2 regions of the Collimonas arenae genome follow, and region 1 is predicted to be linked to the other one. Evidence: predicted binding sites of a transcription regulator. Region 1 holds the regulator's gene; the other holds the start of a gene.

The links. Region 1 encodes FliA, which starts transcription of late flagellar genes. Its sites were predicted from a motif close to CTAAAGTTTNNNNNNNNNNNGCCGNTA; they were not measured.
Region 2: the regulator FliA is predicted to act here: its motif matches at 2,294-2,320, upstream of LT85_RS18620 (FlxA-like family protein).

The regions. Positions count from the first base shown of each region.
Region 1 is NZ_CP009962.1:1,246,475-1,250,895, forward strand. Features, by position in the region: gene flhF (flagellar biosynthesis protein FlhF) at 1-1,272, shown strand, start outside; gene LT85_RS05610 (MinD/ParA family ATP-binding protein) at 1,283-2,221, shown strand; gene LT85_RS05615 (RNA polymerase sigma factor FliA) at 2,243-2,986, shown strand; gene LT85_RS25240 (flagellar protein FlhE) at 2,988-3,539, shown strand; gene LT85_RS05625 (flagella synthesis protein FlgN) at 3,593-4,051, opposite strand; gene flgM (flagellar biosynthesis anti-sigma factor FlgM) at 4,048-4,392, opposite strand.
Region 2 is NZ_CP009962.1:4,270,411-4,274,831, reverse strand. Features, by position in the region: gene LT85_RS18625 (SGNH/GDSL hydrolase family protein) at 527-1,870, shown strand; gene LT85_RS18620 (FlxA-like family protein) at 1,916-2,263, opposite strand; gene LT85_RS18615 (VF530 family DNA-binding protein) at 2,390-2,614, shown strand; gene LT85_RS18610 (SRPBCC domain-containing protein) at 2,768-3,178, shown strand; gene LT85_RS18605 (zinc-binding dehydrogenase) at 3,195-4,262, opposite strand; gene LT85_RS18600 (LysR family transcriptional regulator) at 4,359-4,421, shown strand, end outside.

The DNA of each region.
Region 1 (4,421 bases):
CGCAGCGCCTTGTTCGTGCCCGGCGAAGCCGATCTGGGAGAACTGCCGGCGGCTTTGAACAACGATGGCGAGCTGGCGGCAGCAGCCACGCTGGCTGCCGCGCAGGCTGCCACTGCCCAGCGCTTGCGCAGCCAATGCCAGCAATTGATCCGCGTTCTGGCGCAGGATGCCGAAGAGCTTGCGGCCAATGTGGCGGCGATGGAGCAAGGCCGGATTGGTTTCGATGGCAGTTGCGAAGTATGGCGCGATCTGGCGGATGACGGCATTGGCAGCAAGACGCTGGAATTGAAATTGTTGCAGCAGGCGGTTGCTGAAATCGGCACAACATGTGACGACCACGTGCTGGCCATCAGCGGCCAGAGCAATCTGGTCGCCAGCCGCAGCGGCGATGCCTATTTCCTGCAAACCGGTGTGCTGTTGTCCGACCGCAGCGGCATGCCGCTGGCGGCGCCGCATCAATTGCTGTCCACAGCGGCTGGCAGCGCCATGGCGACGCCGCTGATGCGGCAGATGGCATGGCTGCAACAGCAGAGCTTCGGCAAGCCGCTGGTGCATTTGCTGGATAAAGCGCCGGCTGCGGATCTGTTGCAGTCATGGCAGCCCGGTACCGTATTGTGGCTGGCGCGTGCTCGCGGCACTTGCCGCGTGCTTGACGGCGAAACGGCGACAACGCTGGCAAAACTCACTTCACTTCCGGTGCTCGGGGAGCCGCAGCCTGTCGTCTACAAAGGCAAGGCCGCGCTGCAGTCGCTGGCCGAGACGCCTATCACCTTGACCAGCAAGGGCGGCAACCTGTCCGATTTGCGTTGCGTGCTGGTGCGCATTGTCGATCAACACAGCGGCAAGCAACTTGCGGACTGGCGTCTGCTAAGTAATCTGCCTTCCAGCGTCACAGCGGTGCAATTGACGGCATGGGCATGCTGGAAGCAAGCGGCGGAGCCTTTCTATAAATTGCTCAGGCAGGCGATCCGGCAACTCGACGCCTGTACCGAACCGGGTGACAGCAGCATGCAGAAATGTTTGCTGGTCGCTGGCCAGGCCAGCGCCACGATGTGGCGCCTGGCTCATTGCAAGGAAGATTGGGCCGTGGCTGCGCGCGCCATGCTGGCGCAACTGACGGGCCACCGCAACCGTCCCGGCGTAGTAACCGTCGCTTCCGTTGCGGCGATGCTGGAAGGTTTCGGAAAATTGATTGCACTACTGGATGCGCTGGCGATGGATAGTGAAAGCAGCATCGAGCAGACGACCGGCATGGCCGTGACGCCGGGATGAGGAGATGCTGTTGAACAAGGTAGTCAGCGATCAGGCGGATGGTTTGCGTTGCTTGATGGCGCAGCACGCTGGCGGGCAGGCGGCGAGGGTTGTGGCGCTGATCGGCAGCGGCCCCGGCGTCGGCGTCACGAGCGTGATCATGAATTTGGCGGCGGCGCTGGTGCAGCAAGGGCAAGAGGTGCTGCTGCTGGATGAACATGGCGGCGATCCGTCGTCCGCAGCGGCGGCGCTTTGCGCGATCGGCGTCAAAGGGGCGGCGCCGGCCGGTAACTGGTCGCAAGTCGCGACCGGCGCTTTGTCGTTGTCGGATGCGGCAGGGCGCGTGAGTAGCGGCGCGCTACTGTTGCCAGCTTTTAAAGGCGACGCAACGTTGACAACTATCCGCAGCAGGTTTCAAGGACAGGTGGTGTTGATCGATGCCCGTCGCGACGAACGTGGCGCTTTGTCGCCGCTGGCGGCGCAAGCCGACGACGTGGTGGTGGTGTTCAGGCCGCAAGCGACATCGATCACAGCAGCATATGCCTGTATCAAACAGTTGCATTACGTCCATGCGCTACAGCAGTTGCGAGTCATGCTCAACCTGGCCGCAGGTGCTTTGGAAGCACGGCGTGTGCTGGACAATCTGGCCGCCGCGGGCAGCCGCTATCTAGGCCTGGCGCTGGAGTCCGCCGGTTGCGTCGCGGCAGATGCGCAACTGCCGCATGCACAAAGAATGAGGTTGAGCGTGGTGGAAGCATTCCAGACCAGCGCGGCAGCGGTCGATTTTCGGCGGATTGCGGGGCAGCTTCTGCAATGGCCGCGCAAGACGCCTGATCAGGACTTACGAAAAGTCGCCATGGCAAGACGCATCGACGAAGACAGTACGCATGGTCGGCCAGGAGATGCAACGCAGTCAGGGCGGCTTTGCGTAAGTCCAGCTGACGTCATTTGTGAAATGAGTGCTAAGTAACGCAGGAAAGAGGAATTCGTCATGTATACAGCGCAGGGAAAAATCGACAAATCCGATACGTTGGCGAAGCATGCGCCGCTGGTGCGTCGCCTGGCTTTGCAATTGATTGCAAAATTGCCGGCCAGCGTAGAACTGGACGACATGATCCAGGCTGGCATGTTGGGCTTGCTGGATGCCGCCAACCGCTTCCAGGAAGACCAGGGTGCGCAGTTTGAAACCTATGCCAGCCAGCGTATCCGCGGCGCCATGCTGGACGAGTTGCGCGCCAACGACTGGCTGTCGCGCGGCCTGCGGCAATCCTCGCGCAGTGTCGACGCTGCTGTGCAGGTGCTTGAGCAAAAGCTGGCGCGAGCGCCGAGCGAACGTGAAATCGCCCAGGCCATGAAATTGTCGCTGGAAGATTACCAGCAATTACTGCAAGAAATCCACGGTTCGCAACTGCTTTATTACGAAGACTGCGAAAGCGATAACAGCGAAAATTCCTTTCTCGATCGCCAGAATGGTTCCTCCGATCGCAGCGGCGACAACGATCCATTGCAGCGGTTACTTGACAGCGGCATGCGTCACATGCTGGTCGAGGCGATCGGATTGATGCCGGAACGTGAGCGTTTGCTGCTGAGCCTGTACTACGAACAAGAAATGAATTTGCGTGAGATCGGCGCCGTACTTGAGGTTAGCCAGTCACGCGTGTGCCAGTTGCATAGCCAGGCTATTAGCCGGTTGCGGGCCCGCCTGAATGAAAGCAGCTGGAGCGAGGCGGCTTGAGATGAAAACATCGATGCTGGGAATAACAGCGACGCTCTGGCTGACGGCATCGATTGTCGTTGCGCAAGAACGACCGGCAGCCGCTATCAGCCTTGATACCTATTTTCAGAGAAATTTTGGTGCGTCTGCTGCATCTGATGGCCAGGGCGCGCTTCAGCTCAATAGTGCCACCGCCGGTGAACCGTCCGGTGAGTCGCGCGGAACCGTCGGTTCATGGAGTGCGAGCACCTCGGCGCCAGCGATTTTCCAACGTGGAACGCCTTATCAATCGGCACAGATCGAACCGGTTGGCCGTGGCGTCAAGCCGGGTACGCGAACGCGCCGGGTCGCTTGGCAATATGCATTTCTGAGTTCTCCGCCTGCGGGAATTCATGCTTACTTATGCAATTACGCCAGATGTGTGGGGCTGAGCGGCGCCAGCGGGAGCACCACTGCGTTTGACGGTGACGATGGCTGGTCTTATTTCTCGTTTGCTTTTGTCATCGACGGACGCGGTGCGCTGACACCCGCATTGCAGGGATCCCGTAGCCAGGTCTTGGTTGGTTACGAATGAACCGCCGATTTGCACCACAAAAGAGGAAGCGGCGGGCAGAAAGATGCCCGATGTCAGCCTGAAGCCAGGCTATGCCCGTTGCCCAGGCCGATCTTATGCTTGCCGTCCGCACCATAGAGCGACTGGCCGTGGGCGCGCAGGAAATTGATCGACTGCCTTACAAAATCCAGATGGGTGTGAATCATGATGCCGTTGCGGTGATTGTTTTCGCGCGCCTGAGCGGCGCGTTTTAGCAAATCGTGCCAGACCAGCTGCAAATCGCTGCCGCCGGCTGCTGCAGCGGCATCGCCGCCTTCCCGCGTCAAGGCAAAGCCGGCTTGCTGCTGCCGACGTTCCCGCTCCTGCTCAAGGGTAGTGATGCGATCAGCCAACTGCGCCTTGTGCTCGGTAATCTGTTGCAGCTCGTCGAAGCGGCTGTGGATCAGCGCTTCCGCTTCCCGGTCCAGCAAATCCAGGAAAGTCGCCATCGCGGCCCGTTCCTGATTCAGGTGATTGAGCAAGGCGCTGCTCATGACGGCTTCTTGCCAAGCAGGTCGCGCACGGTATCCAGTAAGCCGTCAGCGATTTTCTCGGGGTTGATCTGATAGCGCCCTTCGCTGATGGCCTGGCGTATCTCGGCCACCTTGGCGGCATCGAAATCGCCTGCGCCCGGCTGCAGCAATTGCGTCTGCAACTGGCGTACCTGGGCCGCCAGCGAATTCAAGGCGGCTGGCATAGGCGGGCTGGCGCTGCTGGCGACGCCGGTGGCAGCGGCGTCTGTGGATGCGGCACGCGGCGCGCTATCCTTGTTGGGCGCCACATTGGCTTGGTTCGACACACTGTTCAGCGGCTTTGTGGGTTGATCGATTTTCAAGATACTTCCTCTAGGACCTGTTGGCAGTT
Region 2 (4,421 bases), 2.6 Mb from region 1:
TGAGCATCGATGAAAACACTATACAGATCATGCACTTAGCTAAGATGCAGGATGGTTATCAACAGAACTGTCCACAAAATCTGTGGGTAAGTCTGCAGCGTCAAATTGAACAGTGATGAAATATCGTTATAAATCATGCACTTAACTTAGTAGCCAGGGAGTTATCAACAAGACTGTCCACAAATTCTGTGGGTAACTTCGGAAATGCACCTTGAGCAGCAGGAAAAATCCTATATAAATCAGCAGCATAGCTAAATTGCCAGTGGGTTATCAACAAGACTGTCCACACATTCTGTGGGTAACTCCTGATTAGAGGAAAACATCGGAAAGCGTTTATAGCCACCTTCAATTTGTTTCCGTGTGTCAATATTGCCGCGGGTATCATCGTGATGGTATTTTGCTATCGTTTGTGTGGGTAGCCGCCATCTGCCCAATCGCTTCCCGGTTGCCGGCTGTGGCCGGCGCATGCCGGGAAATCTTCTTGATGCAAAAGCCTTTAGTAGCAACTACAACAAGGAAACCAGCAATGAAAACACTTTTTGTGCTTTGTGCTTTGTGTTCGAATATGGCTGTGGCAGGAACAATATCCCCTGAAGTAAAACCCGATCCCCTTTACACCCATCATTTGTCGTCGTCCGGCCCGCTCTCCAAGGAACAACTGCTGAAACAGAAGCCAAGCCAAAAGCCAGCCGCGCGCAGCATGGTTGCTGGCGCAGTAACGAATGCCGCCAGCAGCAGCACCTACACTTATTTGCGCTGCTGGTACCGCACCAACAGCAATCCGACCAAGCCGACCACAACCTACGTCTGGGGCCTTGACCCGTCCAGTGGCGACTACTACCGCATCAACGGTTACTGGTGGGCCGGCGGTGCGCTGAACTGGGAAAACATGTTCTATAGCGATGTCACTCAAAGCACCTTGCAATCGGTCTGCCAAAGCACGCTGACCGCCAAAGGCATCAGCCAGCCGGTAGCAATGGTTGCCGCCGCCGACAATGCGCTGTCGTTCAACTACACCGTCTGGACTACCGACAGCGTAGTACAAAGCGGCATCAACAAGATCGTCGCATTCGGCGACAGCTTGTCCGATACCCAGAATATCTACAATGCCTCGAATTGGACTTTACCAAATTCAAACAGCTGGTTCCTGGGGCATTTCAGCAACGGCAAGAACTGGGTTGAATACCTGGCCGACAATTTGCAGCTTCCCTTGTATAACTGGGCAGTTGGCGGCGCCGGCGTGACCACCCAGAATCTGGTGATTCCTGGCGTGGTCCAGCAAGTGCAGTCCTATACGACCTATATGCAGAAGGCGCAGAACTACCAGCCGCAAAACACCTTGTTCACCTTGCTGATCGGCGGTAACGACCTGGTCAATTACAACAGCACGGTCGACCAGGTGATCAGCGGAGAAACGCAAGCCCTGCAAAGCCTGATTCAGTCCGGCGCGCGCAATATCCTGTTGCTGAAGTTGCCGGATGTGTCCAAGGCGCCGGTGTTCTCCATCAAGACCACGGGGGCGACGGTGGCGGCGCAGGTGATCGATCTCAACAACCGTCTCACCGCGCTGGTTAGTTCGCTGCAAGCGCAATATGGCAGCAGCCTGAATATCCAGCTATACGATACGTATGCCTTGTTCAATGATTTGCTGACCAATCCGGCCAAATACCAGGTCAGCAACACGACTCAGTCCTGTCTCAGCATCAATACCGATTCGACCTTGAATTACATGAGCACGCAGAGCGCCCGCTCACAGTGTACCAATCCGGATAGTTTCGTTTTCTGGGATACCTTGCATCCGACCACGCATACACACAAGTTGCTGGCCGATGCAGTAACTGCTTTCTACCGGGCTAACCTGCAGCCTTAAATGGTGGTTGCGGCCCGGCAGCTCAGCGCTGGGTCGCGCTTTGATTCAAACGTACAGATCCACATTGCCGCCGGCAGAAGCAGTCGGGTGTTTCTGCCGCTGAGTCGGCTGATCATTGAGTTTGTCCTCAATACTGGCTTGCTGCGTATCGGAAAGTTCCGGCACCGCCGCCATTTGGCTAAGCCGGCTGATTTCCATTTCAATCGAGGTAATTTGCAGCTGCAGGCCCTTGACCCGCATGTCGGCCAGTTCCTCTTCGCCTGGCGCCGGTATTTCTTTTAGTACCGTCATCAGTTGTTTTTGCAGGTTGGCAAGCTGCTTCTGCAACGCGGCAATTTGCGAGGCGGTGTTGGCAGGAGAGGGCGCTGCCGCATGCGCTGAATTGATTTTCATGACGTCCTTTCTGGATAAGTGTCATTCAATTAACGACAAGATTCCCAAAAACTTTAATACTGTGTTTCACTGGCGGCGTCCAGGCGAAGACGTAAAATGTCAGCTTGTAAGTTGATCGAGAAGCACATGACACAAAATACACACCACCATCTGCACGGCGTGACGCTGGAGGCGATGCTGACTGAACTGGTTGAACATTACGGCTGGGACGGTTTGGGACAGCGGATCGATATCCGTTGTTTCAAGAGCGACCCCAGCATCAAGTCCAGCCTGACATTTCTACGCAAGACAGTGTGGGCGCGCGAGAAGGTGGAAGCCTTGTACGTTGGCATGCGGCGTGCGATGAAATGAGTTTGCGTAAAATGAGGTAAAGTTTTACCGCGCCATTTTGAAAATTTGATTTCAAATGCATGATTTGCCATGGTGCTGCTTCTTGGATGTTGCTCAGATGTTGCTTCGATGTTGCTCCGACGCTTTGCTCACAGCACTGAAGAAAGAACCACCATGCGCAATGTGATTTATAAGACAGTGGTCCTGAAGGCGCCCGCCGACGCACTGTTCGATATGTATCTCGATCCGCAGTTGCACCAGGCGATCACCGGCTTGCCCGTGCTGATCGGGGAGCAGGCCGGCGATGAGTTCGAGGCTTTCGATGGCGCGCTGACCGGCGTCATGCTACAGGTAGCCAAGCCCAGGTTGATCGTCCAGACCTGGCGCTCGCCGGCGTTCGCCGACGATGATCCCGACTCGGTCTTGTTTCTGTCGTTTCATCCGCAGGGTGAACAAGGCCGGATCGATCTGATTCACCTGGATGTTCCCGAGCAGGAGTACGAGGATGTCAAGAAAGGCTGGCGCGAAAAATATTTCGAACCGTGGCGCGAATTCCTGGCAAATGAATGGTCCGCCACGCGCTAGCGCATCTGCACGACGATTAGAAAAGCGACACCGTAGCTTGCAGGCCTTTCATTTGCGCCGCGTGGTCGATGGCCGCTTCCAGCGCCGGGAAGGCAAAGGTTTTCAGTTCCACCGCATCCAGCGACAGCAAGCCTGCCTTGACCAGTGACAGCAGCGCCAGGTAATCGGCTGAGGTATACATGAAATGGCCGATCAGTTCCCAATTGTTGAGCAGCATGTCGCCATAGGGTATCGGCAGAGCGACTTGCATGCTGCCCATCAGCACCAGTCGACCGCCGCGACGCAAGCTGTGCAGTAGCGCCAATGTACTATTGGCGTCGCTGGCCTGTCCGACCATGTCGTATGCCAGCGCGATGCCGCCGCCTGCTGCGGTACGGATGGCGGATGCGTCGCCGGCAACATCGCCGCTCAACAGCACTGCGACTACACGTCCCTGACCCAGTTCTACCAGTTTCTGCAATGCTTGTGCGTTGCGGCCCAGTGCAATCACCCTGGCAGCGCCCATTGCCAAGGCCGCCAGCACCGCGGCGGAGCCAAAGTAACCACCGGCGCCATTGATCGCCACTGTTTCACCCACGCTCAGACGGCCGCGGCGCAGGCCGCCGAAAGGGATGATGAATTTCGCCAGTACCGCCAGCCGTTCGGCAGCCACGTGATCGAGTCCGTCCAGCGGCAGTAACGTGGAAACAGGAAACTCGGCTACCTCGCGCAAACTGCCATGTGGGAATTCTTCCAGCATGGGCGTGCTGTCGGCGCTGATGCCGGTCAGGCCGATCAGTACTTGCGGCGGTTCCGCTACAGCCTCGTTAGCGATCCAGTAGGGATTGACGGCTACCCGCTGTCCCGGCTGGAACTGCTGCACGCCGGCGCCGACAGCGATTATCCGGCCGATGCCGTTGGTGCCCGGCGTAAACGGGCTGGGCGGATAAGCGTAGGGCAAATTGCTTTGCAGGTAATTGCGGGTGTAGCTCAGCAGTGGCACCGCCTCCATCTGTACCAGTGCAGCGCCGGCACGCAGTTCGGGCTGGGCGACGTCTTCCAGTTTCAGTGTCAATTGCGGGCGGTTGAACATCCATGCTTTCATCTTGGGCTCCTGTTTCCTGTTGTTCATGACGATGATTGAACTTTAAGGCGCGCCAACGTATATTTGAAATCAATTAATGGCATAGGACCTATCAATGTGATTGATCTTCGTGGGATAGATTTGAATTTGCTGGTATCGCTTGATGCTTTGCTGGAGGAG